DNA from 4 places in the Paenibacillus praedii genome. Region 4 is predicted to be linked to each of the others. Evidence: riboswitches for the same ligand, from Rfam matches in the RefSeq annotation. Region 4 holds a riboswitch; each other region holds the start of a gene.
The links. Region 4 has a riboswitch for cyclic di-AMP ahead of ACO9K6_RS15715 (C40 family peptidase). Riboswitches for the same ligand answer to the same signal wherever they lie in the genome.
Positions count from the first base shown of each region.

Region 1 (7,744 bases), on a different contig from region 4:
CTGATCTTGTGAGAGAAGCGGTCGATCACCATATTCCTGTCATTCCGATTCCAGGAGCGAATGCGGCACTGTCAGCGCTTATTATGTCAGGGCTTCCGACGGAACAGTTCCTATTTGCCGGGTTTCCGCCGCGCGAGCGCAAATCAATAACGAAGTGGCTGCAGCAATTAAGCACGCAGAGGGAAACTCTGCTTTTTTATGAATCACCGCATCGTATCCATAAAACTTTGGATGCTTTATTGGAGTGCTTTGGCGATCGGTCAATTGCCTGCATAAGAGAATTGACCAAGCGGCATGAAGAAGCCATTCGCGGGCAAGTATCGGAATGTATCGAGTGGTTCGCTGAGCATCCTCCGCAGGGGGAATTTTGCATCATAGTAGCAGGAGCTGACGAATCCGATGCCGCGGGGCTAGCAGGAGAAGATGTTTGGTGGTTAGAGCTTGATCTTGCCGCTCATGTAGCCCGTTATGAAGAGCAGTTCGGACGGAAGGAAGCGATTAAGAAGGTGGCTGCAGATCGCGGACTGCCGAAGCGGGATGTATATAATGAAGTAAATCGATAAGGAGTTTAGCGGTCTTAGCGGCTAGCTCCTTGTAGGAAAATATATAATAGCAGAAATGCAAAAATACGAATGCTGTCCATTAGCTTCAAAGCTTGTTTTGGAGTATAAAAAAAGACCTTCCTGGCCGGGTTCTAGCGCAGGAAGGCATCGAGGAATATGAAAAGGTTAGAATTAACAATTGGATAAGTACAGTATAACCTATTTTTATTATTTTGTCACAGGTGAAGGCATTTCAGATAAACAAACATGGCAAACAATTTTTCCTTTGAAATAAGATACGTTCTCTGCATTACCACAGAAGATACATGCAGGCTCGTATTTCTTCAACATGATACGCTCGCCGTCTACATAGATTTCAAGTGCATCCTTTTCGCCAATTCCAAGCGTACGACGCAATTCGATCGGAATAACAACGCGTCCTAACTCATCAACCTTACGAACAATACCAGTAGATTTCATCATAATATATCCGTGCCCCTCTCAAAATGTAATTCGTCATCGTTCGACATTGTTTTTGTTTTTATGATTACTATAATACCAACGATTACCATAATAGTCAAACTATAAAATTACTATAGAAAGCCTTTGGTATAAGTATTTGACTAGTCCTATGCGTCATATTACTCTGTAATAGAATACAACAGCTTCGACAAAATGGAAACTGAATAACGACATGATTCGACAAAAACAATGCTTTTTGTGTCGAAAATATGAACAAAGGAGTTGAGAGACGATGAAGGAGCAGCTCACCGAAGAGAAGGTGTTCAAGGATCCCGTTCATCACTATATTTATGTGCAGGATCAGACGATTTGGGACTTAATTAATACGAAAGAATTTCAACGCTTAAGACGTATTCGTCAATTAGGCACTTCTTATTTGACTTTTCACGGAGCGGAGCACAGCCGATTCTCACATTCGCTTGGCGTTTATGAAATTACTCGTAAAATTATTTCGCAATTCGAGCGAAATGGTTATCCGGATTGGCCGGCGGAGGAACGACTCGTATCGCTTTGCGCGGCGCTCCTGCATGATGTTGGACATGGTCCGTTCTCTCACTCCTTAGAGGAAGTATTCGACACGGATCATGAAGAGTGGACCTGCAAAATATTGCTCGAGGATACCGAGATCAACGAAGTGCTTCGCGAGGTGTCCGAAGATTTTCCTGCTAAGGTTGCTGCCGTTATTCAGAAAACGTATCCAAAACCCATTGTCGTTAGTTTGATCTCCAGTCAAATGGATGCTGACCGCATGGATTATTTGCTTAGAGATGCTTATTTTACAGGCGTGAATTACGGCACCTTCGATTTAGAGCGTATTTTGCGTGTACTGCGGCCTTATAAAGGAAAAATTGTGGTGAAGGAAAGCGGGATGCACGCAGTTGAGCATTATTTAATGTCGCGATATCAGATGTATTGGCAGATTTACTTCCATCCGGTAACTAGAAGCTCTGAGATTATTTTACGGCAAATATTTCGTAGAGCGCAGGAGCTTTACGGGGGTGGTTATGCCTTTGAATGGTTGCCAAGCCCGCTAAAAGGCCTGCTGCAAAATAAAATGAACGTACATGATTATTTGAAGCTGGATGAGGCGCTTGTTCAGACGGTGTTCATGCAGTGGTCGGAGGAGAGCGACTCATTGCTGAGCGATTTATGCGACAGGTTTTTGAATCGCAAATTATATAAGTACATAACCATCGATAACCCGGATGAAACGTTATTAAATGAAATAAGCGATTGCTTTTCTTCTATAGGAATGAGTCCGGATTATCATATAGAGATCGACTTTCCCTTTGACCTGCCATATGACGTATATCGACCGGATAAAAAAGAAGGCGAAAAGAAAGAAAAAGCGCCGATTTTGTTGCTTCAAGGGGAGGATGAGATCAGCGAAATATCCACCAAATCCGACATTGTTCGCTCGATTACGGGACTTCATCAAGGGGAATACCATTTATACTATCCGGAGGAGCTACTGCGCGCATCCATACATTTGCTGCCTATGTCGATCAAAAAAATATTTAAATTAGATTAAAGGAGCCTAACATTAACATGACACAGCTGTTTGATACGCATACACATATGGATTCCTACAAGTTTGATGAAGATCGTGAGGAGGCTATCCAGCGAGCGAGAGACGCTGGCGTTCATATGCTTGTCAATATTGGCTTTAACCGTGAGACAATCCCAACGACCATGGCGCTTGCTGAACAGTACGATTTTGTTTATGCGGCGGTTGGCTGGCATCCGGTGGACAGCATCGATATGCTCCCGGAGGATTTAGATTGGATCGAGCGCTTATGCGCGCATAAGAAGGTCGTAGCTATCGGTGAGATCGGACTTGATTATCATTGGGATACCTCACCTAAGGACGTTCAACAGCGGGTCTTTCGTGAACAAATCCGGCTGGCTAAAAGGCTTGGCAAGCCGATCGTCATCCATAATCGCGATGCGCATGAGGATATCGTTCGTATATTGCGGGAGGAAAAGGCTTCTGAGGTTGGCGGCGTTATGCATTGTTTTTCAGGAAGCTGGGAGACGGCCAAGCTATGCCTCGATATGAACTTTTATATTTCGTTTGGGGGTCCTGTGACCTTCAAAAATGCACGCGTTCCCAAAGAGGTGCTTAAGCAGGTTCCGCTTGACCGAATTTTGATCGAAACCGATGCTCCTTATTTGGCGCCTCATCCGTTCCGCGGGAAGAGAAATGAGACCGCTTATGTGTCTTTAGTCGCAGAGACAGCGGCTGAAATTTTAGGCAAAACGGTTGAAGAGATAGGGACAATAACAACTGAAAATGGAAAAAAATGTTTTGGAATTGTCTAATATCACATGAAATGAAGAGAAATTAAGACCTTTATCAAGTAAAAAGTGATTTTTATCCCGAAAATCGCTTAATTTTTCGGTCATTATCCACCTTTTTCGCTTAAATCGTCTTTTATCGTATCTTTACAATTGACCATGGATGAGGGTATGATTCATCTCAGAGCATTAAACTTTTGTATTGGATTTCCAGTTTGCGCTTAATCTCCATTCGGAGAGCGGGGGAACCAAATGCGGAGAAAATCGACCGCATTTTGAATTCTTCAGGGGTGAATTTCGGAGCCTTTGCCATGAGCATTGCGTTTCGACTAGGGCGACTCTCTTGTCCGAACCCGTCAGCTAACCTCGTAAGCGTTCATAGAGAGTGATCAACCTCGTGCATCCATTTTTATCTGTATCCCAGAGCGTCAGCTACCCGGGAAGCCACGAAACAGATCCTCTGTCGACGGCTTCTTTTTTATTTTCGAATAATCGGGATGCAGTTGACATAGGGTGAAAATGGAGGTGGAAGATCAATAGAATTGCTGGAGTGCGTGCTTGCACGCCAAAATACTATAGTCGCGTCAGTTGTATCATGCGTAACACTTGGCGGCGGGGCTATGAAGGAGGACCGATGAAGTGGGAATACTCCAGGTTAAGGACACCCATGGGAAACGATCATCCAGCATGTCTTTCGCATTGCGATGGAAGCGTGAAAACTTGCGTTTGATTCTTTTAAGTGCTGCTATCTCAATCGCTATGACTTTCATGTTTTTGGTGTTGTTGTACGGAACGGCTGTCAAAAGCGTCTCCGTAGTGGTGAATGGACAAGAAACCGTTGTGGAAACAAAGCAATGGGTCCTGCAACGCCTACTGGATGAACAAGCTATCACGATTGGACCACATGACGAGGTGTCCGTACCGCTTAACGCGGCAATTAAGGATGGAGATCGTATCGAGGTTACTCATGCGATACCCGTTATTGTGAAAGCTGATGGCAAGACCTCCACTGTATACACGACAGAAAGAACAGTGCAGGCGGCGATCGAGGAATTAAATATTCCAGTTCGTGGTCAAGATAAAGTTATTCCTCCGCTTGAGACAGAAGTGGATGAGGAATTAACGGTGACGGTCGTGCGTGTCGATACGAGAGTGTCGGAAACGGAGCACCAGGTGCCTTACTCCATTGTGAAGAAGAACGATCCATCCTTGGAGGCAGGCAAAGAAAAACTCGTGCAGACAGGTAAGAAAGGTCTTATCGTCGAGCAGATCGAGAAGCAATATGAGAATGGCGTTCTGATCTCGAAGAAAACGGTCAACAAGGTTGTGGAGACAGCAGCCGTTGATCACGTTATTGTGGTCGGAACGAAGAAGAAGGAAGAACCTAAAGTAACGGTGCTCTCGAATAACACACCGAGCATCAAGACGCTAACGAAGGGCGGCGTCAGCTTTAAGGCGAAGAAAGTGCTGAGCAATGTTACCTTAACAGCCTATACAGCTGGTGTTGCGTCAACCGGCAAGGATGAAGATCATCCGCAATACGGGATTACCGCATCAGGGGCACGTGTGAAAGAAGGACGGACCATAGCTGTCGACCCTAGTGTTATTCCAATCGGCTGGTGGGTTTACATTGAAGGAATTGGCTTCCGCCGCGCAGAGGATAAAGGCGGCGCGATAAAAGGCCATAAAATCGATGTTTACTTTGACAGTTCTAAGACTGCGACCAAGTTCGGCAGGAAGAAAGGCATTAAGGTTTATGTGCTCGGGCCTAATAAGCCGACGGCAAGCTAATTCAAGCGGCCATCATCATTTTATCGTAAGATCGAATAAAATATGTCATCATAAAGGAGAGGCCTTGCCTCTTCTTTTTGTATATTTGTCAATTGATTACGTTTGTAGAGGGGAATAATCCAGATGATCAAGGAGATCATTGTCGTAGAGGGCAAGGATGATACGGTAGCGATCAAGAGAGCAGTCGATGCGGACACGATCGAGACGAATGGGTCAGCGATTGGGGAGGCTGTGCTGCGTCGTATTGCACTTGCGAATGAGCGCCGCGGCGTCATTATATTTACTGACCCCGATCACGCGGGGGAACGCATACGCAAAATTGTCGCGAGACACGCACCAGGCTGCAAGCATGCATTTCTGCCACAGGAGAAGGCGTTGTATAAAGGCGATATCGGTATCGAGAATGCGAGCCCCGAGGCGATTCGTCAGGCGCTCTCGGAGCTTCGCACGGAGACGGATGATGAAGCGGGGGAAATTAGCTGGGAGGATCTGATGGAAGCGGGACTGATCGTCCATCCAGAAGCGTCCAGCAGACGCTTGCACATCGGCAAGCTGCTCGGAATCGGCTATGCGAACGGAAAGCAGTTCTATAAGCGTTGTACAAGCTTCCGGATATCAAAGGCGGAATTTCTTGAGGCGCGTCGTCAGATGGAAGAGGAATTGGGGGTATAGTGAATGAATGAACAAAACCATGGTGCGGGAGCAGCGAGGGCGTCCTCTGCAGAGGTGGCCACGCCGAAGCGTACGAAGGAGATTATTTCAAAATACGGTTTCTCCTTTAAGAAAAGCTTGGGTCAAAACTTTCTCATCGATCAAAATATTTTAAATAAAATTGTCGCAGCAGCCGGGCTTGATCATACAAAGGGCGCCTTGGAAATCGGTCCGGGTATCGGAGCGCTTACGCAGCGATTGGCGGAAGCAGCCGGCAAAGTAACGGCGGTTGAAATTGATAATCGGCTTATTCCCATTTTGCGCGATATTTTGGCTGATGAGCAGCACACGACAGTCATTCACGGAGATATCCTAAAGCTGGACTTAAAGCAGCTGTTCGCAGATCAATTTGCTGATGTCACAGGTGTAAGCGTCGTTGCGAATTTACCTTACTATGTGACGACGCCAATCCTCATGAAGCTGCTGGAGGAGAAGCTGCCTCTTGAGCATATTGTCGTTATGATCCAGAAGGAGGTAGCGGAGCGAATGGCTGCGAAGCCCGGAGGCAAAGTATATGGCAGCCTTAGTGTAGCCGTGCAGTATTATTGCGTGCCGGAGGTCGTATGTACAGTGCCGCATACGGTATTCATTCCGCAGCCTAATGTTGATTCCGCCGTTATTAAGCTTTCCCTTCGGGAGAAACCAGCCGTAGATGTGCCGGATGAGGAGCATTTCTTTAAGGTAGTGCAGGCCAGCTTTGCTCAGCGCCGTAAGACGCTGGCGAACAACTTGACTGCGTTTGTAGGCAAGGAGCGGCGCGAGGCATTGACAGAGCTGCTGCAGCAATGCGGCATTGATCCAATAAGGCGAGGCGAAACGCTGTCGCTGGAGGAATTTGCGCGCATTAGCCGCAGTATGCTGGAGGCCGGCTGGAGAAGCTAGTTTTCGGAGGCCGTAAAAATACTCACCATTCGCCCTGTCTGCCCATAGGATAGACGAAGAGGTGATTGATCCATGAAGCAGGGGGACCTGGTCGTCCGCAAATCATATGGCGGTGACGTGCTGTTCCGAGTTGAAGCTGTTCGTACGTATTTTGCCGTCCTGAAGGGCACGGATTACCGATTACTTGCGGATGCTCCGATTCCCGATCTGTCGGTCGTATACGATCCAGAATCGACAAGAGCAGTACAGCAAGTCCGCATTAAAGTGAAAGATTCGATAAGGCGTATGCACACTGAGCGTGAGCGCCATGCCGTAGAAACGGAAGACCATATTCGGCATGCGGTGCAGCAAAGTCAGGCTTTCTTTGAAGTGCCGGGCAAAGTGCTCCATCTCGACGGTGACGGAAATTACTTGAAGAAGAGCATGCAGCTATATAATACGATGCATGTTCCTTCACATGGGCTTCATGTGCATGAATCCCAAATGGCTGATGTGCTGCACCGTTTACTTCCTCAAATCAAGCCTGATATTGTAGTGATCACAGGTCATGACGGGTTGTTAAAAAATCGAGCGTCAATGGATCTTTATAGTCTGAGCAGTTATAAAAATTCGCAGCATTTCGTCAATGCGGTCCGTGCAGCCAGGGATTATGAGAAGAGCCGTGATAGCTTGATCGTGATCGCAGGGGCATGCCAGTCTCATTTTGAAGCGTTGCTGCAGGCAGGCTCCAACTTCGCAAGCTCCCCTGGACGAATATTAATCCATGCGCTTGATCCTGTTTACATTGCAATTAAAGCAAGCTATACGTCAATCAAGGATACGATTAATTTGGCTGACGTGATACATGGAACGATAAGCGGGATTGACGGCGTAGGCGGTATTGAGACGTTAGGTCGTTTCCGCGTAGGCTTGCCGAAGCCCCAAATTACGGCAGCGAATTCAACCTTGATGGCTTAGCCTCGCCATCTTTGTGCAGCAACTTCTTAAATTGTCTATTT
Region 1 covers NZ_JBMWAM010000019.1:19,557-27,300, forward strand. Annotated here, with positions in the region: gene rsmI (16S rRNA (cytidine(1402)-2'-O)-methyltransferase) at 1-563, shown strand, start outside; gene ACO9K6_RS16300 (AbrB/MazE/SpoVT family DNA-binding domain-containing protein) at 771-1,025, opposite strand; gene ACO9K6_RS16305 (HD domain-containing protein) at 1,297-2,595, shown strand; gene ACO9K6_RS16310 (TatD family hydrolase) at 2,613-3,386, shown strand; cyclic di-AMP (ydaO/yuaA leader) riboswitch at 3,571-3,753, shown strand; gene ACO9K6_RS16315 (ubiquitin-like domain-containing protein) at 4,002-5,153, shown strand; gene rnmV (ribonuclease M5) at 5,277-5,825, shown strand; gene rsmA (16S rRNA (adenine(1518)-N(6)/adenine(1519)-N(6))-dimethyltransferase RsmA) at 5,829-6,746, shown strand; gene yabG (sporulation peptidase YabG) at 6,819-7,703, shown strand.
Region 1: it holds a riboswitch for cyclic di-AMP, as region 4 does, so the genes downstream of both, ACO9K6_RS16315 (ubiquitin-like domain-containing protein) here and ACO9K6_RS15715 (C40 family peptidase) in region 4, are expected to answer to the same signal.

Region 2 (7,744 bases), on a different contig from region 4:
GCTTGACCGCGATATTTTTGGCTATGCCGTTGATAAAGGCTGGATGTGCGTGCAAATTTTATATATGCGCCATGGCAAGCTGATCGAGCGGCGTGGGACGACATTTCCTTATTACGGGGAAGCTTATGATGACTTTATGACCTTCGTCACGCAGTATTACAGCGACAATCCAGCGCTGCCGAAGCAAATATTGCTGCCGCAGCCGCCAGAGCAGGAGCAGGCTGACGCGTTCGTCCAGGAAGAGCCTCCTGTTAAGCAAGAGGCTGCCGAAGAAACGAAGGAAGAAGCATTCACGCCTGAGGAGCAGGCTGGATCGCGAGCGGATGACGTGATTGCGTCCCTCCATAGCTGGCTGAAGGTAAAGGTGCTCATGCCGCAGCGCGGCCGCAAGAGTGAGGTCGTGACCATGGCAATAGACAATGCCAGGGTCATGCTTGACGAGAAATTCCGGTTGATCGAGAAGGATGAGGAGCGAAGTGTCAAGGCTGCGGAATCTTTGGCCGGCTGGTTAGGGCTGGGGGAGATTCGCCGTATTGAAGCGTTTGATAACTCGAATATTCAAGGCACGAACCCTGTGTCCGCTATGGTCGTATTCACAGACGGCAAGCCGGACCGTAAGGAATACCGCAAATATAAAGTGAAGAGCGTACAAGGTCCTGACGATTATGAGACGATGCGCGAGGTGATTCGCAGACGCTATGAGCGGGTACTGAAGGAGGGACTGACGCAGCCTGATCTTATCGTTGTCGACGGAGGCAAGGGTCAAATATCGGCAGCGCTGGACATATTGGAAAACGAGCTTGGCCTTTATATTCCCGTATGCGGCCTGGTGAAGGATGCAAAGCATAAAACGGCGCAGCTTATGACGGGCGATCCGGCTGGAATTGTGCCGCTGCCGCGCGACAGCCAGGAATTTTATTTGCTGCAGCGCATACAGGATGAGGTTCACCGCTTTGCGATTACGTTCCACCGCGAGCAGCGCGGCAAGTCGATGATTGAATCGAAGCTGGACTCGATTCCCGGCATTGGCGAGAAGCGCCGAAAGGTGCTGCTGAAGCATTTTGGTTCTATTAAAAAAATAAAAGAGGCCGCAGTCGAAGACTTTCGGCCCCTATCTATCGGTGAAAAGTTAGCTTCTCAAATTATTGCTGCTCTAAATGAGGAGTCGTCGTAACGGACGGCTTCTTTTCTTTTTTGCTGCTGAAATATTTGATCATCCAAGCGATCGGTACAGGCAGGATAGTGAAGAAAATAGCGGAAACGATGTTTGGCGCTGAACCGATTGTCAACAACGATATACCAACGGCAACGCTGTTAAATATCGCATGGGTAAACATCGCTGTAATGAGCCCGTATCGCACAAATATAAAACTGAATAGGAGCCCGATAATCATTAGCTCTATTAACCTTGTTGTTGAGGGGTAGAATGGATACATGACATGTCCAAGCGCCCAGAATAATGTCGGCAGCAGCGCTGCGGCGAATGTGTTTTTGAACCATTTGCGGAACAAACCGATCCCGAAGAAACGGAACACCGCTTCCTCCGATATGGCTGCCGCCCAGGCAAGAACAGGCATAAGCCATAGGATGCCCATGTTATAGGGCGATTGTGTGGCATCTGTTGTGCTCCATGTGCCGATCGTGAATTCGAGAACTCTAAATATGACGGCTTGTATGGCGAAGAGGATGATCGCGAATAAATACGACAAGCCCATGCTTCGCCAAACATAATTTCCGTAGCCCTGCTGCCCGAAGCGTGGCCACAATGCGCGCCCCTGCGCCTTCCACAGCCCGTCGCCGGCGATAAGCGAGATGTAAATGGAGCCTGCCATCGGAATGGCAAGGAATACGGTGAAGATGGCCGTAATGAGAATAGCGGAGTCAGCAGCATCCATTTCGCCCATGGATGCGCGAATCCCGTCCAGAACGTTCAGATTCATGATGACATAAGTAATAAAGAATATGATGGTCAGCACAATCCCATACTTAAACGAGGTGAATTTGCGATAAAGCACTGCGTAAATAATGGCTAGAATGCCCAATACAATGCTCATGCAAAGGTACCCGATGCCGGTCAGCCAGCCAGCCAGCGAATCCTGTCCTTCTACATACTTGACATAGTCAGATGGTGCGACGAAGGCAGGCTTGTATTTTGTAATGACTACGCGGTTATCAATGAAGCGGGCGTCTACGTCCACGTTTAGTGCCGCATCTTTTATGCTGTAGCCTGCAGGCTTCGAATACCATTCGCCATTTTCAAACACTTGCCCGCTGCTTATTTCCTCTGTACGAAAGCCTTGGCTTACTAAAAAGTCGGCGGCAGCCTGCTCGATATCTGCTTCGGCAAGCGGCTGTCCATCTATATGAAGGTTCCAAGCGACGACGTCGCCGCTTTGCATATGCACATAAACGAAGCCGCTGCCCCGCGGCTCGAATTTTAGTTCGACCTGAAAGGTATCCGTAGGGTAACGGGCGTCGTATTGATCGCTGTAGTCTGTAATTAGTTCTTCCTTGGACAGGTAGCCATTCATCATTTTATCTGTTTGATGCACGGCTTTAGCGGATTTGACCGCGAGTCCGGCTTGCTGCTCCGCGAACGCTGCGGCCTGCTGTTCCGCTTCTGATTTGTCAATTACCTTTGTAACATATTCGCCTGAAGAAATTGACTTCAACATCGGGCTAATATCCAAGTATAGATAAATAGCAAAGCAGGCGAGAGCGGCCCATACAAATCGTTTCCATTCATTCGGTTTAATTGAATCGATCATTAGTTCACCTCAAGTAAATGTATTATTAAATGTACTATTCCATTACCATATCATATTAATCCCTGAATTATCCAACCCAAAAGTACGTTTGCGGTCAATAGAATGAGAAATAACGATGTGCAACAAGCTTTAGGGATGCTGTTATTGGCGGTTGCCCGTTTTTGGTCAAAAATCGTCTCTTTTGTACTTAATGCAAGCTTTATATGGGGCCTGCTTTGGGATTATAATCGTAAACGTCATACTAAATGAATAACACAGCCGAATTTCCTTAGGAAAACGGGGGAACCATAAAGCCGTCGCACAAAATGAAACAAGCTGCTCGTCAAGCTGTTCTCATGCGGAGGCAAGGGGTGAATTTTAGCAAGAGGAACATTTTCTCAAGCTAATTAGGGCCGCCTGTCCAGGCCCGAATCCGTCAGCTAACCTCGTAGGCGTATTGGAACAGGACTCATCGCACAGAGCACTTGAGTTTCCAGTGCTTTTTTTTATGCCCGCAGAGTGCCTGCCGATTATAACACAACATGCAAAAGAAGGTTGGTACATGAAAATCAGTTGGAATATATGGAAAGGGTCTCCGCCGCGTGTTTTGGTTACGGGCTTTGCGCTTATTATATTATTAGGAGCTTTCCTGCTATCTATGCCTTTTGCTTCGGCAACTGGCGACCGGCTTCCATTTATAGACGCGTTATTTACTGCGACCTCAGCCACCTGTGTTACAGGTCTGGTGGTGGTGGATACAGGAACTTATTTCTCTGTTCCGGGTCAAATTATATTAATGGTACTGTTTCAGCTAGGCGGCTTAGGGTTTATGACGATGGCCACGCTCTTCGCGCTCGTGCTGCGCAAGAAGATTTCTTTGAGGGAGCGGCTGATTTTGCAAGAAGCGATGAATCAGGCCAGCATGGAAGGAATCGTTCGCTTAATTCGGCGCGTAATTATTTATTCTCTGACCATAGAGCTGATTGGCGCGACATTCTTTGCATTCCGGTTCGCAGCGGATATGCCGCTCGGCAAAGCGATTTATTTTGGCATCTTCCACTCCATTTCAGCCTTTAACAATGCCGGCTTTGACATATTTGGCGATTTTCGAAGCTTGACGATGTACGTCACCGATCCTGTTGTGAATATTACAGCGATGCTGCTTGTTGTGTTCGGGGGTCTGGGTTTCGTCGTCTTGTCAGACTTGTCGGAGCTTCGCAAAAATCGCAGGCTGTCACTGCACAGTAAGGTTGTCTTAACGATGACTGGCTCGCTTATTGCATTCGGAACGGTGGTCATTTTCATATTTGAATTTTCGAACCATTTGACACTGGGCCCGCTCGATTGGGGAGGGAAATTATTTTCATCGTTTTTCCAATCGGTTATGCCGAGGACAGCCGGCTATAACTCGCTTGATTTGAGTGTACTGCGTCAAGCTACACAGTTTTTTATAATTATATTGATGTTTATCGGGGCCTCTCCGGGCTCGACGGGGGGCGGGATCAAAACGACGACGTTCGCTGTGCTGATCGGGGCCGTATTGGCCATGATTCGAGGTCGTGAGGATATTGTGCTATTCCGCTATCGCTTGGGCAAGGACCGCATCTTTAAAGCATTAACGATTACGATGCTGTCGCTTGGGCTCGTCGTTTTCGTCACGATGCTGCTTTCCATGATAGAGGATCATAAGTTCCTTGATTTATTGTTCGAAGCGACCTCGGCATTCGCCACAGTGGGATTATCGCTTGGCTTAACGCCAGAGCTGTCCGAGATTAGCAAAATTATTATTGCCATTACGATGTTTGCCGGGCGGCTTGGACCGTTAACGCTAGCTTATGCGCTGGGTAACGGAGCAGAAAAAGAATTGTACCGGCATCCTGAAGGGAAAATTACGATTGGATAGGGGAAACACAAGTGGGGATTAAGAAAAGTCAGTTTGTAATAGTCGGCCTGGGACGATTTGGCTCTAGTCTGGGACGGGAGCTGGTAGAGCTTGGTCATGAGGTGCTCGGTATTGATAAGGACGAGGAGGCCGTTCAAGATATGAGCAGCTTGCTGACGTATGCGGTTTCTGCCGATTGTACGGATGAAGAGGCGCTGCGATCGCTTGGCGTGCGCAACTTTGACTGCGGTGTCGTTGCGATTGGCGATGATATACAAGCAAGTATTTTGACGACGATTCTGCTTAAGGATCTGGGTGTAAAGAAGGTTGTGGCTAAGGCTATGAGTGAGCTGCACGGTCGTGTGCTTGAGAAAATTGGTGTCGATCGCGTCGTTTATCCAGAGCGTGATATGGGAATTCGAGTAGCGCATCAGCTAGTTTCGCCTAACCTACTTGATTACATCGAGCTTTCCAAGGATTACACGATCGCAGAGCTAGCCGTACCGCAATGCTTAAACGGTAAATCGCTTCATGATCTCAATCCGCGGGCTCGGTTTGGCTGCAGCATCGTAGCGATTAACAAGCCTGGCGGCATTATTATTGCGCCTACCGCAGTTGATGTGCTGACGGAACGCGATGTCATGGTTATTATTGGTACAAATGAGCAGATTGAGGATTTTGAGGCTACGGTTATCCGTTAGTGTTTTGTACGGATGTTTAATAGTTTAATTGGAAAAGATGAAGGACAGCAGCCTTATTTTAGAAGCTGCTGTCCTTTTGCGTAGGGAAGTTCGCGGCTATTTCATTAATCCACATCCGTACAGTAGGGCTTAATGCGGCTCCATCGGCATGGATAAGCGATGTCATGCGTTTCGTATCCTCCAGCTCGCGGATCGGAATGACGAGAAGCTCATTATCCTCAAGCAGCTGATGGCGCATATAGGAGTGCGGAAGCAGGGTTGCTGCTCTGCAGGTGTGCAGCAAGCGAAGGATCGCTTCGAAGGAGTCAATCTCCATTCGCACATCCGGCTGCAAATGATATTTATCGAACAGCTCGTCCGTCAACAGACGGTACCATGTTCCTTTGGAGAACAGGATCATCGGCATGCCGGTCAAATCCTGAATGCCCAGCGTTCCTTTATCGGTAATGACCTGATTACGCGGGAGCACGAGCGATAGATGATCCTCGAACAACGGAATGCAGCGCAGCGTCGAGTCCTCAATGCTGGAAGCAACGACTCCGATATCAACCTTATGATCGCGGACCAGCGAGACAATTTCATGTGTTTTGCCGGTAACGGCTTTAATATCGATTTCCGGATGGGTGTCCGTCAAAGTGCGAATGAGATCGGGCAGCGTCGTTTGCAGCGTCGTCAGGCTGGCGCCGATCGTCAGCGTAGTATGGCCTAGGGCGGTGAAGTCAGAAACGGCCTGCAAATATTTGCGATGCAGCTGCCTCACCTCGAGCGCGTATTCATAGGTAAGCTGGCCGATTCGGGTGAGCTCTAGTCGTTTTCCGATGCGGCGGAATAAAGGCGTACCGATTTCTTGCTCTAGCTTCGCTATTTTGCGTGATAGCGCAGGCTGAGATAAATTGAGCAGGACGGATGCTTTGTTCATGCTTGACTGCTCAACGATAACGGTGAACACATGCATCTCTTCATTCATGGAAGTACTCCTTATGTCGTTTTGTTATAAGAATTTATAAAAAATAAGCAATTCCATTATAAGCTGAAAAGGAGTAGGATGGGAAGTATGGCTAATCTGTGTCAAGAATTGTTGACGGGTGTACATGCTGGGGTTACAATGTAGAATGATTTGTTAAAAATGCATGAGAGCACTCACAGTTTTGAAAGGAGAAGGAATGACATGAAAGGAAATTCGTATTTCTCGCGCAAGCTTCACTCGCTTCTCGGGATCATTCCACTCGGCGGATTTATCGTCGTGCACGGATTGACAAATTACCAGGCGTTTGAGCGAGGACCCGAAGGCTTCGACAAGGGCGTGCATTTGATCAACAGCTTGCCGCTTATTCCAGTGCTCGAGATTTTCGGTATTTACCTCCCGTTATTGTTCCATGGTATTTACGGCTTATATGTCGCATATCAATCGAACACTAATACAGGACGCTTTAAATACGGCCGCAACTGGGCATTTACCGCTCAGCGAGTTACAGGGGTTATTACCTTTGTATTCGTGTTCTGGCACGTATATCAAACAAGGATGCAAATCTACCTCGGCAATATTACACATGAAGAGCTTGGCTCCACGATGCATCATATCGCGAGCAATCCGACATACTTTGTCCTTTATGTAATCGGGGTGCTTGCTGCTGTATTCCATTTCAGCAATGGACTATGGGCATTCCTCATAAGCTGGGGAATTACGATTAATCCTAGAGCGCAGCGCATTTCTTCGTACATTTGCATGGGTATTTTTGTTATCGTTTCCGCATTGTTTATACTTTCACTTATCGCATTTAGCGGCAACGAGTTCAAGGAAGCTGCAAGTGCAGCATGGACACTTACGAATATCGGTTAGTTTGAAGACAAGGAGCGAAGCGTTATGGCAAAAAATAAAATTATCATCGTTGGCGGCGGTCTGGCCGGCTTAATGGCTACCATTAAAGCGGCTGAAGCAGGCGTGCATGTTGACTTGTTTTCTCTTGTTCCGGTCAAACGTTCCCACTCCGTATGCGCGCAGGGCGGAATCAACGGCGCGGTTAATACAAAAGGAGAAGGCGATTCGCCATGGGAGCATTTCGACGATACCGTATATGGCGGCGACTTCCTAGCTAATCAGCCTCCCGTTAAAGCAATGTGCGACGCAGCACCGGGCATTATTCATTTGATGGACCGGATGGGCGTTATGTTCAGCCGCACGTCCGAGGGCTTGCTTGACTTCCGCCGCTTCGGCGGGACGAAGCATTCCCGTACAGCATTCGCGGGCGCGACGACTGGCCAGCAGCTGCTGTATGCATTGGACGAACAAGTTCGCCGCTGGGAAGCAGCGGGGCTGGTCAATAAATTCGAGCACTGGGAATTCCTTGGCGCAGTAGTTGATGACGACGGCATTTGCCGCGGCGTATCGGCACAGGATTTGCGTTCTATGGAGG
Region 2 covers NZ_JBMWAM010000003.1:101,762-109,505, reverse strand. Annotated here, with positions in the region: gene uvrC (excinuclease ABC subunit UvrC) at 1-1,174, shown strand, start outside; gene ACO9K6_RS04580 (CPBP family intramembrane glutamic endopeptidase) at 1,143-2,768, opposite strand; cyclic di-AMP (ydaO/yuaA leader) riboswitch at 3,015-3,217, shown strand; gene ACO9K6_RS04575 (TrkH family potassium uptake protein) at 3,310-4,650, shown strand; gene ACO9K6_RS04570 (potassium channel family protein) at 4,668-5,330, shown strand; gene ACO9K6_RS04565 (LysR family transcriptional regulator) at 5,389-6,297, opposite strand; gene ACO9K6_RS04560 (succinate dehydrogenase cytochrome b558 subunit) at 6,499-7,170, shown strand; gene sdhA (succinate dehydrogenase flavoprotein subunit) at 7,195-7,744, shown strand, end outside.
Region 2: it holds a riboswitch for cyclic di-AMP, as region 4 does, so the genes downstream of both, ACO9K6_RS04575 (TrkH family potassium uptake protein) here and ACO9K6_RS15715 (C40 family peptidase) in region 4, are expected to answer to the same signal.

Region 3 (7,744 bases), on a different contig from region 4:
TTTCGCGTTTTCAAAAGGCCCTTGCAACGCGGAAAACCCCATCATTCGCAAGACCAGCTTCACGAACAATGAGGTTCTCATCATTTATTTGCGGCTTTCGCCTATATGTTCCCGGGAAGAAGCTTCCCTTACACGCTCAAAGCCTGCTTCAGCTCTTCAGGCGAGCGGTCCCACCACTCTTGATTATGCTCAACGAGCAGCTTAAGCAGCGCAGCCTTATCCACATCGCCCAGCTCACCAAGCATAAAGCGGCGCTTAAGCGAGTAGTCCAGCTTGTTCACGTGATCGGCGAGAATTTTCCAGCCTCGCTTCGCTTCCGTATCGATCAGCATCTCGCATGCCGTTGCGCCTGCATAATACGATCCTTCCTCATTGCGGTCGACGGCTACCCAGACGATCCAGCATTGGCGGCCGTTCGGCGTGTCCTCTTTGTTTGGCGTAAACTTGATGCCACGCTCAATCTTGCTCTTCGCGTGCATCGCGCCCACGTCAATATAAGCGACGCCATCATCGATAATGACGCAGGATATATCGCTTAAATCGATGGTTCCCGCCCCAAAGCCTTTATGTTTTTTGCTGCTCACTACGTTGAGCGACAGTGATTTTTTTTCCTTCTTCTCCGGCTGAGCCGCTTGGCCTTGTTCTTCCGTCACGCGTATTCACACCTTCCCCGATACAATAATTCCATTTTAGCTAATATTCCTCGAAAAGCAAACATATACATGCTGTAGATGCTTGTCAACGGGAGGGAAACGTTCAATGACTCCACGCTATTTCAAACGCTTTTTATTCGTATCACTCGCAGTCGTCCTGCTCGCTGTATCTATGCAGCACGACTTCGGGACTGCTTGGCAATCCCAATATACGTATGCTTTCGCCCCCGCCGCCGCAGCCAAGCAAGCAGCTGTCCCTGTCCAAAATTCGGCCAAGCCGCCCGTCGTGCAGGAGCCGAACATCATCATGACGCCAAAGCCGCAATCACTCAGCAACCGGGTCGTTGAGTACCATATCAACGTTCATTTACTGGAGGATGCGCAGCGCTTAAACGGCGAACAAGCAGTAACCTGGACCAATCCAGGTAAAAAAACAGTGTCCGAGCTCTACTTCCATCTGTATCCGAATGCCTTCCAGTCAGACAAAACGACGTTCATGCAGGAATCCGGCGGCAAACTTCGTCAGGACAAAGCCACCGCCGCCAGCAACGGCCATATGAACCTTCTAACGCTGGAAATGCTAAATGGCGAGAGCCTTCTGCCGCGTCTGCAGTACGTACAACCCGATGATGGCAACGAGAACGACCGCACACTCGCCAAAATCCGCCTTCCTGAGCCTATAGCGCCAGGCAATTCAATCACGCTGCGGATGGCCTTTGAAGTCAAGCTGCCCGAGGTATTCGCGCGCATGGGCTACTCCGGAAACTTCGTCATGGCCGGTCAGTGGTTCCCTAAGCTTGCTGTATACGAAACCGCAGGCACGCGAGGCCGCACGGCCGAGGGCTGGAATGTGCATCAGTATCATGGCAACTCCGAATTCTACAGTGACTTCGGCATCTACAGCGTTCGGATCAAGGTACCGGAGGCCTATACCGTTGCCGCTACAGGCTTCCAGACGAAAGCTATTGAGATGAAGGAACAGACAAAGATCTATCAGTTTTACGCCGATGATGTGCACGATTTTGCTTGGTCGGCTTCGCCTGATTTCGTCTACGAGGAAACGGCTTACTCCGATACGGGTATTCCCGGCGTAAGGATCAAGCTTTACCTTGATCCGGCTCACGCGAAGCTGAGGGACAGGTACATGCATGCTGCCAAATCCGCTTTGTCGAGCTATGCGAAGTGGTACGGTGAGTATCCATACAGTACACTCTCCATCGTTGTTCCGCCTAAGGGAGCGAACGGGGCCGGCGGCATGGAGTATCCTACGCTTATTACCGCTTTTGCGGCCGAGAAAGAAAACCCCGGCTATGATTTGGAGCGCACAGTCGTGCATGAAATCGGCCATCAATTTTGGTATGGCATGGTCGCCTCCAACGAATTCGAGGAAGCATGGCTTGATGAAGGCTTCACCTCTTATGCGGAGGATAAAGTCATGGAGGCTGCCTACGGCATCGAAGCTAATCTCCGCGTGGAAGCAAGCTATATGACTGATCCCGCACCACTCAAGCAGCCTTCCTGGGCCTATAAGAGCCACTCGCAATATGCCGAGAATGTATACATGAGAGCGAAGCTCGTCCTCATTGGCATCGAGAATCAGGTTGGAGAGCGAACGATGCAGAAAATTTTGAGAACTTATTTTCAGAAATATAGGTTTAAGCACCCTTCTACGGCAGATTTCCAACGGGTGGTTGAACAGGTCACGAAGACAAAATGGCATGACTACTTCAGTCAGTATGTCTATGATGATCAAATGGCGGACTTCTCTATCGCGTCCATTCAGGTGAGGCCGGTAACGCTGGAGGGGACGGACATGTACGAATCTGTCGTACTGGTTAAGCGGCATGGCGGAGTCAATGGCGAGATTCCGATTGTCATGCAGTTTACGGACGGCAAGAAGGTGTCGATGCTTTGGAACGCGGAGCAATCCCATATGCATTATAAGCTGGTGCATACTGCGCCGCTCGACTGGGCAGTCGTCGATCCTAACCACACCAACGTGCTGGACAATAAAATAATCAATAACTATATGCAAGCCCAACTGCCGGAAGAGAGCCGCACAAGATGGAGCCTTGGCGTTGTCAAGCTGATTGAAGGGCTGCTCGGGTCGCTGAGCTGGTAAGTAATAGCGTTCAAGGGGCGATAATCGATGAAGATTCATATGAAGCAAGGCTGGTGGCTGACAGGCAAGCATTTTCACCTTGTGATTTTATTATTTATTTATCAGCTCGCCTGGGGGTTTTTCTTATATCGTTTTATTGATTCGGTCATTTCTCCGCTGCTGCGGCGGTTTCCGAGCAAGTATCCGTCTGAATCAGCTGTACAGCTTTTCATGACGGAGGCACAGATTCATCTGTTTAAGACGGATCTCATTACGCCATACCTTTGGATGCTTGGCGGCTTATTCGCTGCTCGAATGCTGCTGACGCCGCTTTTTAATGCAGGTCTACTGTATTCCATGCATCACCAGATGAGGGATGGAGCCAGCACCCGTTTCCTCGAGGGCATTCGCAAAGCCTGGAAGCCGGTCATGCTGCTCTACTGGCTGGAATCGGTGCTTGTGCTGGCCCCCGCCTGGTGGCTGCTGCCCCGCGCGCTCGACTCCTTGCTTGCCAGCGGCTCCGTCCCGGAGCTGCTGCAAGCGGTACTGCCGGGAGCGGCGCTTTGGGCGCTTTGGGGCACGGTACTGCACCTGCTGTTCCTGGCGATGCAATTCGGCGCGACATCAGGTCAAGGGATACTTCCCTCCCTGTGGCATGCAGTAAGAAATTTTCTGGCATTTGCCGCAATTTCACTGCTCATGTGGGCCATTAGCGCAGTTCTTGGACTTGTCGTATCCAGTGTATCTATGATCTGGGCCGGCTTGCTCGCGCTTATTCTGCATCAAGGCTATCATCTCGTGCGAACGCTGATGAAGGTGTGGACGATTGCGGCTCAATTCGATTGCTTGCAGACGAAACGTATTTCTTAGATTGTAAATAACCTCTCATGCCACGGAAAAAAAGTGGTAGGGGAGGTTTTTTGCCTGTATTTTCGGATATTTCAAATCATGAGATTTTTTTAATCTTTTGGCTCCGAAATGGCATAATTCCGCTTGCTTTAGGCCATTGGACTAGTCTGCGCAGCTTCACTGCAGCAGGACAAATCGGCATATTTCACGAAGGCTTTACATAATTAATGAAATTAAGTCGCGCGATATCATCAAAAAGCAGGATTGCCATTTGTTTTATTCCAGAAATGATGCTTAAAAGAAGCCATATTAGTCTAAAGGTTACATGAGAATTATTAGAATTACCCAGTAGAGGGAGGAGTTTAATGAAATAAATCGAATAATTCACGAGTACATCTCATAACTGCCTAATTTCCTAACGGGAAACGGGGGAACCACTTTGGGTGAATTGATTCTGACGTCTGAATTGCTCAGCGTAGGAGGAATCATAGGGGACCTTCAACCGAACCCCACAGCTAACCTCGTCGGCATTGGAAGGAGCTCCACCATTGAAAAAGGTTACCGCATTGCTCCTTGGTATCGTGCTTATGCTTGCTTTTCAAGCGGGAAGCGCATTCGCAGATTCCAAGCTGAACGGATATACCAATGCTGTTATTGGTAGTCCGTACAAAATGGGAGGAAACTCAACGAAGGGCTTCGATTGCTCCGGCTTTACGACATATGTATTCAATAAAATGGGCATCGAGCTTCCGCGTACCTCCTCTTCACAAGCAAAAGAAGGAACGAAGGTCGCTAAGGCTGACCTGCTTCCGGGAGATCTTGTGTTCTTCGACACGATCGGCGGCAATAACGGCGCCATTTCTCATGTCAGCATCTATATTGGAGACGGCATAATTGCGCACGCATCCTCCAGCAGAGGCGTTGTAACAGACAAAATCGACTCCTCTTATTACGAGAAACGTTTTGTAACCGCGCGCCGCGTCCTTGACTCGGAAGGCTTCGAGAAGTATGCTGCTGAAACAAAATAGAGTAATCTAAGCGCCCCTCCGAGGCGAGGGATGTAAGGATAAACTCGCCCAGCAAAGCCGCAGCTGTTTGTCCATTTACGACAAACCGCATGCGGCTTTGCTGTTTTTATTCTGTCTTCAATGAAACAGCGTTTTTTGCTGCGGTATAGGAAAGGAGCAGGACCAGATGTATTTGTTTATTCACCGCAAGGATTTGCGTACCTCCGATTTGCGCGCATTTGATTATTTACAAAAGAGGGATACAGAAGGTATCCATTTGTTTATTTTAGATCCGACCTTCACGGTTGACGGCCGTCTTACCAGCCACAGCGGACGCAACTTTGTGAACCAAGCCGCCGCCCTGCTTCAAAGCTATTCAAATGCCGGCAAAGAGCTTCATGTGCTGCATGGCGACCCCTCACGAATCATCGAGGCGCTTCTGCAGGTCCATCCCATTGACGAGGTCATCGTTCATGCGGATTACACGCCATACTCGCGGAGCCGGGATGAGCGGCTTCAGCAAACGGCCATCAGACTAGGGCGACGCTGGTTGTCACTTCAAGATGCGCCGCTGGCTGATCTTGAGGCTTTCCCCGCATTCGCCCGGCGATCGGAGCCGTATAAAGTGTTCACGCCGTTCTATCGCATGTGGAGCAGCTATATGCTGCAATGCTATAGTCCAATGAGTATGGCCACAATCCATGACCTGAAAACCATGGGGGAGATAAGCAGTGCCGTTGCTGCCGAGTTTGCCTTGCCTGAGCCCATCGCTAGTGCGCTGGGCGGTACAGCCGGTTTAAGCGGATCAGAAAAACCGGAAGCTAGGCTTGAGCGCTTTGTCCGCGAGAGGCTTGCCGGCTATGCGGATTGCCGCGATGCCTATGCGGAGGAGCATACGAGCGGGCTCGCACGCTACTTGAATACAGGGGCAATCTCGGCTCGTCAAGCCTACGAAGCAACGCAGGGACTGCCGGGCTCGGAGTCTTGGCTGCGGCAGCTGGCATGGCGCGATTTTTATTTGTACCAGGCGATGTATCATGAGGACTACTTCCGCTATGAGCAGCTAGCAGACCTTTCCCCGTTAACAGACGAGCACTTCGAAGCGTGGGCGGCCGGCGCAACCGGCATTCCGATTATCGATGCGGCCATGACACAGCTGAATCGGACAGGCGAGCTGCCAAATCGGCTGCGAATGGTGACCGCTATGTTTTTGACAAAAAACCTGCTCTGTCCATTCACGCTTGGCGAACAGTATTTCCGCCTTCACTTAAGCGACTACGATAACACGTTGAATCGCGGAGGCTGGCTGTGGTGCTCCTCGCTTGGCTATGATGCCGCTCCTTATTTCCGAATTATGAATCCGGCGACGCAGTCGCAGACGCATGATCCAGACGGAAGCTACATCAGACACTGGCTGCCGCATCTCGCACATATGCCGGGCAAGAGCATTCACCAGCCGCTCAGCAGCGCCATCGTTGATCTAAAGGCTTCTCGCGCACGAGCGATCGACATGTACAAAACGATAATGAAATAACGGCCATTATCCCGCTATACATCCTTATGCTTCGGCAAGCGCATCGCTCCGCTCCTGTATTTGACTGCGCTTTCTGCCGAGCACGAGCATGACGGCTAATAGAAGCAGCATAAGCAGCACGAGTGCGCTAATATACCACAAGGTTGCCTGCACTTGAAACCGATCCATGAACCAGCCTGTCAGTCGAGGGAATATGGCGCCGCCAAGGCCGCCAAAGGCGACAAGCAGGCTTGTCGTGCGCTCCGTCATCCCTGGAATAAGCACGTTCGCATAGACGAGCGCGATACCGAAGATGCCCGAGAAGAACAAACCGCTAAGCGCTACCCATACAAGCATCCAGCTCAACTGCCCTATCGCTGCCATTAAAACAATGACAATGGCTGCGCCTACCGTGGCTATCAATAAGTAGCGGGCATAGCCCATCCGTTCAGCAAGCACACCCGCGAATATTCGTCCCAGCACGACCGTTCCCCAGAATAAACTGAGCACTGCCGCCGCCCCCGCTTCACCGACATCCGAGCGGGCAATCAGGATCGATGGCAAATAATTCGAGAAGCTCATCTCCATCCCGACATAAATCATAAAAAACAAAGCGGCCAGCAGCAGGAACGGCAGCGCTTGGCGCGGGTACCCAAAGAAAGCCGAGGCGCCTCTGGAGCTTGCAGCAGAAGCCGTCTTCTTTTTAATCTCCCTGTTCTCCTCCGCTGTCTGCGGTATGAACCCCAGCTCTTCATCCAGTTCTCCGAACGACGTCGTCAGCCAAAGCACGAATGTAATGCCGGCCAGCGCCGCCAAGATCGGGAAGGACACCTGCCATATATTGTTTGTAATTAAGTAAGCCGCCGCTATCGGGATCAATAGCGCACCGACACCAAAAAACGTCTCCAGACGACTCATCGCCGTAGCTTTGCCGTCCTTGGCCATATCAATAATCATCGCACCGACGACAGCCTCGGTCATACCGAACCCAAAGCCGGCCAGCGGAGCAATCGCCAGCATCCATCCCCAAGGAAGGAGTAGGCTGTAAGCCGCTTCGCTAACCGTCAATAAACCTACAGCTATAAGAACGGCGCCTCTCTTCCCGACTCTTGCTGTAATGGAAGGCGCGAGCAGGACGCCGACTAGAAAGCCAAGGAATTGATTCATAATCCATTGACCGCCGTCCTTGTAGGTTAAGCCGTAATGCGCGATCAACTGTTCTAATATAGCTCCTCCTACAACATGGGCAACCCCAATGACAAGATAGGACAAGCAGCCTAGCCAGATCAATTTTCTCATGTCAGCGAATCTCCTTATAAATGCACGTCAGGTCGTGCTATCTGATATAATAATCCTGTTTCAACTGTTATACGCTTATCCAAGCGCAATGATCTTATGGAGGCCGTCCCTCATGCACGATAATGAAAGCTCCAATCATTATAAACGACATCAATTGAAGATGACCATACATCCGCTCGAAATCCGGCATGCTCTCGAAATTTGCGATTGGAGCTACGAGGCACCCTTTGATATTTACAATTGGCCGACTTGGGAGGACATGCAAAAGGACGGAATCGAATTTGGCGATTCCGTCCTTCGTGAAGCGCAGTATGCTGCAGTG
Region 3 covers NZ_JBMWAM010000026.1:28,148-35,891, reverse strand. Annotated here, with positions in the region: gene ACO9K6_RS18815 (RNA polymerase sigma factor) at 1-14, opposite strand, end outside; gene ACO9K6_RS18810 (YwhD family protein) at 129-653, opposite strand; gene ACO9K6_RS18805 (M1 family metallopeptidase) at 760-2,775, shown strand; gene ACO9K6_RS18800 (hypothetical protein) at 2,803-3,624, shown strand; cyclic di-AMP (ydaO/yuaA leader) riboswitch at 3,998-4,148, shown strand; gene ACO9K6_RS18795 (C40 family peptidase) at 4,152-4,631, shown strand; gene ACO9K6_RS18790 (cryptochrome/photolyase family protein) at 4,798-6,144, shown strand; gene ACO9K6_RS18785 (MFS transporter) at 6,169-7,422, opposite strand; gene ACO9K6_RS18780 (GNAT family N-acetyltransferase) at 7,535-7,744, shown strand, end outside.
Region 3: it holds a riboswitch for cyclic di-AMP, as region 4 does, so the genes downstream of both, ACO9K6_RS18795 (C40 family peptidase) here and ACO9K6_RS15715 (C40 family peptidase) in region 4, are expected to answer to the same signal.

Region 4 (7,744 bases):
CGATGCTTCATATTTTCACCGCGTATTCAAGAGGAGCATGGGGAAGTCTCCCTCCGACTATTTGCAGGAAAGATCAATCCCGCGTTAATTCAAAGCTAAGCTTTCGTCCTAAACCGCTTGTGATAACGACGAACGGGTCCGGCAGTTGCCTTTCTATTCTATTGTGTACTTAGCTGGACATTTGCTTTGGCTATGACACTCGAAATTTGCTGCTCATAAGCGAATATTTTTTGCTTTTGCTCGTTCACTTGCTTCGTAAAGGAGATGAGCCTTGTAAATGAGCTTAGCGTGGCGGTCGCATCGCCTTTACGAACGACCTGGTTCAAAATTTTTGTTTCGGTCGTGAACTGCTTCTTTTGGGTGCTGATTGCGCTTTTTGCGGACCTGATTTTAATATTGACCTTGTCGCTCTCGATCAAAATATCTTTTATTCGCTTCATCGTTTTTGTCGCCGTCGCCTTTGCGGCTTTAAGCGCCGCCTCTTTGCTGCGAATATCCTGCTTCGCGATTTGCACGGCGGCCTTTGTCGTTTCAACCTGCGGATTCAGTATGCTCACGAGCGTCTTGCTTTGGTAGGATTTGGCGATGCTCAGCTGCTGCCTTATCGTATCATAATGATTGAACAGAGGTTGATATTGCTTCTTGGCACGAGACACATCCGCTTCAAGCTTTCGAAGCTTGTTAGCATCAACCTCCTTGATCCGCTGGCGCGTGGTCAGCTCAGCGTCTTCGTTTCGATAATGAAGATCGTTGATCTTTGTATCCCATTGGATCGTTTGCTTCTGAACCGTCTGCAAAGCGGTGTATTGCGACGTTAATTTCGAAGTCGTTGCTTTGTCGGCTGCTGCTTTCATTTTGTCAAAGGCAGATTTGGCGGTGACGGTAAACTCGAACGATGAAGCGGACACAGCGGTAGGATACAGCGCGATAAGCAGCAGGATGAGCAGTAAAGCTGTAGGCTTTGGAACGGTATGCATGTTAGGGAGGCCTCCTCGGATGACGGCGTATAACGCAAAAAAAAGCACCAGCAAGATAGGCGTTATACGCCATCTCTTACGGGTGCTTCCTTCGTAAGCCGTGCTTATTCAACTAATTTCTACCAATATACAGGATGCGGCTGGGATGCGTCAAGCGACCGATTCCGGAAAAGGCTTAGACTTCAGCTGGCGGCATTCCTTTTCGGAAAGTAATTATATATACTAGGGAAATAACAACAGGCGGCATACGTTTGCAACAACGAAGAGGAGAGGGACCAGAGTGGGCTACAAAATCGTATTTTTTGACATCGATGGCACGTTAATCAATGAGCAAAAGGAAATACCGGAGGATACAGTCAGAGCGATCGCCGAGCTGAAGGAAAGGGGCATTGAGCCGGTTATTGCAACGGGCAGAGCGCCCTATTTCATTAAGCCGCTGGCGGAGAAGCTTGGGATTGATTCGTTCGTAACGTTGAACGGCGCCTATGTCGTGTATAAGGGTGCTCCACTGTATAAGCGTGAAATGGAAAAAAGCAGCTTGGAGGCGTTGGTGAAAATAGCGGGCGAGCATGGCCACAGTCTCGTATTTGAAGGCGAGCATTCGTTCTTCGCCGACAAAGAGGATCACCCGTTTGTCATCGATTCGGTTAATTCATTAAAGGTGGATTTGCCCGGCTACAATCCAGATTTTTGGAAAACCGATAGCATCTATCAGGTGTTTTTGCACTGTGAAAGTAATGACGAGCATTTGTACGAGGGCCTGAATAATGAGCTTAAACTCATCCGCTGGCATCCGCAGGCGATTGACGTGCTTCCTGCGGGAGGCTCGAAGGCGCAAGGCATCGAGGCGCTGCTGGATAAGCTGGGGCTTACATCAGCGGACGCGGTTGCTTTCGGAGACGGGCTGAACGATAAGGAAATGCTTGAGATCGTAGGCTTTGGCGTCGCGATGGGCAACTCGCACCCAGAGCTGCTGCCCTATGCGGATTATGTGACGACTCATGTGGACGAGCAAGGCATTCGCAACGGCCTAGTGAAAGCAGGTCTGCTGTAATCAATGCAATGTTAATAAATAATAAATATGAGTGTGAAATTATATAAAAATAATAATAAAGGCTGAGGTGAATATCCATTCACATCAGCTTTTTTAATGCTTAAGAACTAAAATGTGAAGGAGAAATATGCTTGATATCGAATAAATAATAATAGAAAGTTTAAAATTAATTAGATTGCTTGATCGATGGGGGTAACCGCTATGACGACTCGTATCGTCCAGTTAACAGAAAGCATTCAAGTTGCCAATGATGCGCATATTCTGTATACCTACGATCATCTCGATGCGTATATTGGAAATGCAGTATCATTTATTATAGCGGGCGTACAGCAGGGCCAACAAATTATTTTTACGGATAACAGGGAAAGATTTGAGCTCATTAAGGAGCAATTGCATGTCGTCGGCTTTGGTGATGATATAGCCAGCATCAGATATGTGGACAGCTATGATTTTTATGCGCTGAACGGTATTTTTACCTCGGAAAAAGTGGTACAAAACTTCATGTATGTCATGCAGCCCTTTTTGGATCAAAGCATTCCGATTCGAGTATGGGGAAATGTAGAGTGGGTAGAGAGTGACAACATAGAGGAAGAGTTGGATGCGTACGAGAGAGAATGTGATATTGCCATCCTGCAGCTAGGCATCTTAACGGTGTGTGCCTATGCTGGACACAACTTAACAGCCAGCTTGCATATGCGGTTGATGCAATCCCATGAATACGTCATGTCGGATAAACAGTTGACACACTCACGCCTATACTACAATCCGGGTAAGCCTGCTATCTTTCCTTCTCTGGCTGAGCACGCAAAAATTCAGAATGAAATGGATTTTTACAAAAAGAAGCTGGACTTCGTCCAGGTTATTTCACACGAGGTTCGGAATCCGTTAACGGTTATAAAAGCCTACGCAACTATGCTGTTAAATGACCGGGAGCTGAAGATCAATGCAAACGCTGCCAAAAAACTGGCCGATATTGCGGATTATGTGGCTGTCATCGATCATGAGATATCGCATATTTTGAATACGGAGCAAATGCTCACGTCGGAAGCGCTGTGGCAGACAAGCGAGATTCATCCACTTCCTATTATTGAGGAGGTGGTTACGATGATGGAAGTGAAAGCGCGCACTCAGAGTATTCAATTGAACCGGAGCATCACGTTAACCGGGCAAGAGATTATGAATAGCAATGCGACTGGCTTACGCCTCATTATTTCGAACCTGCTGTCCAATGCGGTGAAATACAGCCATGAGGGCAGCTGCGTACATTTCCGGGCGGAAGTCAACAATTATACGCTGGGGCTTGAAATCGAGGATTGTGGAATCGGCATGAGTGCGGAGCAGCAGCAAAGCTTGTACCGCAAGCATGAAAAAATGAATGTAGAGAAAAACGGACAAGGGATCGGATTGTTTATGGTCAAGAAGCTGATCGACCATTTTGGCGGTGAAATACATATGGATAGCGAGATCGGACGGGGAACGATAGCCCATGTCAGCCTGCCTGTCGTAATTGGATAATATGAAATAGATGAGACTTTTTTCATGCAAGGTTTATAATAAAATATCGTTTAATGAGTAAAAATGAAAGGATTCTAATAAATTAATTGGAGGATTATGCCTAAATTAAGCGAATATTTTCATTCAGAGAAGTTATAAGAACGCCGAATTCTTGATTTACAGGAAACGGGGGAACCACCTAGGGTGAATTGTTTTTGGGAAACTCCAAGAGCATAGGGATCTTCAACCGAACCCATAAGCTAACCTCGTAGGCAACGAAGGGAGAAACAGTTTTGAAAAGAGTGTTTATTGTTTTTTTATCCTGTTTGATGTTATTTGCTGGCGGAGGAAGCGTGCTGGCGCAGAAGGCCGAACCAACAGTATTAGCAGGCGCAATTAATGATGTTGTCGGAACTCCTTACAAATGGGGAGGCACCACCACCAGCGGTTTTGATTGTTCAGGCTTTATTCTTCATATCTATAATAAATTTAATGTGAAATTGCCTAGAACGTCTAAATCACAGTCCGTAATTGGCGAAAAGGTTGATAAAGATGAACTGCGCCCGGGAGATTTGGTCTTCTTTGATACAAGCGGAAGAGGAGTCTCTCATGCCGGCATTTACATAGGAGAAGGAAAGTTTGCGCATTCTTCTTCCAGCAGAGGCGTTACGATCAATAAGCTAAGCGACAGCTACTATGAAAATCGTTATGTAACGGCTCGTCGTGTCGTAGAACAAAAAACACACGAAGCGATGATGGCAGTAAAATAATATAAAAATGGACGATTATGAAGTCATTCATAATCGTCTTTTTTTTTATGATGGATTGCAAAATAATTGAAAAATTATCGTCTGACCCGATAAATATCTTGCGTTTGAGCGGCCAATACTATGATAAACAAAACATAAGGAAGGTGTTGCTCATGAAACAGATGCCGCTGGCTTCCTGTAAAGTTGCAACTTCATCGAATGGATACTACAATATGTAGTATCGAAATAACTACATATTGTAGTGTTAAATTGGGGTGCAAACGTGAAAGCCAACATGAAAATAAACTCGAAAATGAAATTTGGCGTTGTTGCCATTATCGCTGTCCTTATTTTACTTGTAATTATTATGTTCATAAACCGGACGGATAAAGAGAGTGTATCCTTAAGGCATATACATGGACTCGGGTATACAAGCGACGGGAAGCAATTGATCATTCCTGCGCATGAAGGTTTAGTATCCTATGCAAACGATCGTTGGCAGCCATTAGAGGGCGACAAGCATGACTATATGGGCTTTAATGCTGTGAAGAATGGATTTTACAGCAGCGGTCACCCTGCAAGAAGCTCTGAGCTTCAGGACCCGCTTGGCATCGTAAGAAGTACGGACCTAGGAAAAAGTGTTGAAATATTGGACTTTCAAGGTGTGGAGGATTTTCATTGGCTTGCGGTCGGCTATGAGACGGAAACTATCTATTTGTTCAATCCACAGCCGAATGCCAAGCTTGATGCCGTCGGTCTCTATCGGTCGCAGGATGAAGCGCTCACCTGGGAGAGAAGCGGCATGAACGGGATATCCGGCGATTTGATTGCGATGGCGGCGCATCCGACCGACCCGGCGACGATAGCGGTCAGCACGAGCAGCGGGGCGTTTCTATCAACTGATTTTGGGGACCAATTTCATAAACTGCCTGTAGATCAAGTGGTGACTGCACTTGCTTTTGGCATTCACGGCGATCTTTTTATTGGAGGAAAAGGTATATTGCTGCGGCATACAGGAGATAAAACCTCATCATTATCCGTACTGCCGCTTGCCTCTGATGATGCGATCATGTATATTGCACAAAACCCAAAGCAAGAGAATGAGTTTGCCTTAGCGACCTCTAGTATGAACGTTTTTCTAAGCAAGGATAACGGGCTTAGCTGGAGTCAAATCGCAGACAAGGGTAAAGGACTTTCCAGCAGGTAAATAAGGCTGGTGTTTGGTGACGAGGAAAGTACATGGGCCGCTTGGGGTGGGGGAGGAGCAGCAGGCTTGAAAATTCAACGAATGAAGCTAAGCGGAGAAGGGCTGAATCGTTTTTTTGGCCCGTTGGAAGCTCGGATTATGGAGATTGTATGGGAAGAGGAAGATGAGGTTTCGATCAAAAAAGTGTTAGCCTTGCTTCACGAGGAGCTCTCCGTTAATACGATAATGACCGTATTGAATCGCCTGACAGAGAAGGGTCATTTAGTGAAAACATCCTCTGGCAAAGGCAGGAATAAGGCTAGTACGTTCCGGGCTGTACAGCGAAAAGAGCAGTTTATAGAAGAGCAAACCCGGCATGTGACGGAAGGATTGGTTCAGGAGTATGGGCAAATGGTTGTGAATCATTTCTTCGATGCGTTTGAGCAGACCGATCCGGAGCTCATGCGGCTGATGGAGGAACGGATCAGACAGTGGAAGCGTGATAAAGATGAAGTATAGCCGCCATCACTTTGTTTTTCTTTCTATTTCCAACGACGAGATGCCGGGCATGCATCATTAATCCATGTATACATAATACCGGTGCAAGGAGCAAACAGAAAAGACAACCGCTGACCGTTAGGAGGTCCGGCGGTTGTCTTTTTTTTCTGCAAATATGAATTCGCTGCCGATACTGTCCGTGAGTTTGCTCATCATCGCTTTGAAGGTATTAATTTGCGTCAGGTTACACGAGTTTTCTGTATGTATTACTTCTCACAAAAAACTTTTTTACACGTACAATAACCCATCAGAGTAAATGATGACTTGGAGGAAAAAAAGTGATTTTAGTTGCAGGGAGTCAGACGTTTCAGCTTAGCCCCCTCATGCTGTCGGAGCTGGAGCGGCGAATATTGCTAGACAAGCAGAGGAGTACCGCCGTTTATCGTTATCCTACTGTCGATGCGCTGGTGTTCGAGCTGAAGATGCGCACGCATATCGTCGAAGCGGCAAAGGCTATGTATGCGAGCGGGGTTAGCTTTGCAGCCTTTTCGAATTCGAGAGCCAACGAGCGGTATTGGATGGTTACCGATAACGGGGGCTTTCAGCTGAGGAGCGGCGTGCAGCCGTCGGTCGCGATTAACGATATTTTTGAGAATGGACAGCTATATGCCTTTGAATGCGCAGGAGCCATTATCATAATTCTTTATAAGGCGGTGCTTGATACAATAGGAGACAACGTGTTTAACCGAAATTTTCAAAATCTGTTTTTGCGGGATTGGCAGACCGATCGCGACCTTCGTCTCAATATGACCTATAATATCGATGAAGCCTATCCGGGCGATGTGCTTTATTTCAAGAACCCCCAGCATGATCGGGACACGCCGGAGTGGCAGGGCGAGAATGTCGTTATGCTGGACAAAAATTTGTATTTTGGTCATGGTATCGGAATTGAATCCGGGGAGGGAACCATCGCTGCGCTCAACCGAATGAGGGAGCCGGGCAGCACGATTTCCGCTTTTCTGCAGGATACGGTACTCATGCCCGATTTTGAGGGTTTACGACGATTGTCTTAAAATGTTAGAGGGATTCACAATCTGCGCGAATAACTGGTATTGTAAAGAGGGATGGTGAATAATAAAAAAACGACGATAACGGAGGGCTGCATATGTCATCTTTTAAAGCGCTTATGCTTCATAAAATAAATAATGAGGTTACTGCAACGGTGCAGCGGCTAGAGCTGAAGGATCTGCCTGAGGGTGAACTGCTCATTCAGGTGAAGTATTCCAGCGTGAATTACAAGGATGCATTAGCTACATTGGCCGGTGGCGGCATTGTGCGAAATTATCCGTTTGTACCCGGCATCGATCTGGCAGGTACGGTTGTTTCAAGCGAGCATAAGTCGTTTAAGCCGGGCGACGAGATTTTGGTCACCGGCTATGGGCTGGGAGTGAGCCACTACGGCGGTTATAGCGAGTATGCGAAGGTGCCGGCTGAATGGGCGCTAAAGCTCCCGGAAGGCTTATCGGCGAAAGAGGCGATGATTCTCGGTACTGCTGGATTTACGGCTGGGTTATCCGTATTGGAGCTACAGCAGAACGGGGTTCGCCCGGAGGACGGCCCTGTGCTGGTCACGGGCGCGACGGGCGGCGTTGGCAGTGTTGCGGCGGCAATTGCCGCCAAACTCGGCTATGAGGTGGTTGCCAGCACGGGCAAGCCGGATATGCATGAGAATTTGCTGGGTCTCGGCGTGCAGCGCATCGTATCGCGTGAAGAGCTGTTGGCAGAT
Region 4 covers NZ_JBMWAM010000017.1:85,171-92,914, forward strand. Annotated here, with positions in the region: gene ACO9K6_RS15695 (AraC family transcriptional regulator) at 1-88, shown strand, start outside; gene ACO9K6_RS15700 (hypothetical protein) at 159-977, opposite strand; gene ACO9K6_RS15705 (Cof-type HAD-IIB family hydrolase) at 1,258-2,031, shown strand; gene ACO9K6_RS15710 (ATP-binding protein) at 2,233-3,546, shown strand; cyclic di-AMP (ydaO/yuaA leader) riboswitch at 3,678-3,815, shown strand; gene ACO9K6_RS15715 (C40 family peptidase) at 3,819-4,295, shown strand; gene ACO9K6_RS15720 (F510_1955 family glycosylhydrolase) at 4,558-5,481, shown strand; gene ACO9K6_RS15725 (BlaI/MecI/CopY family transcriptional regulator) at 5,563-5,979, shown strand; gene ACO9K6_RS15730 (protein-glutamine gamma-glutamyltransferase) at 6,297-7,031, shown strand; gene ACO9K6_RS15735 (oxidoreductase) at 7,124-7,744, shown strand, end outside.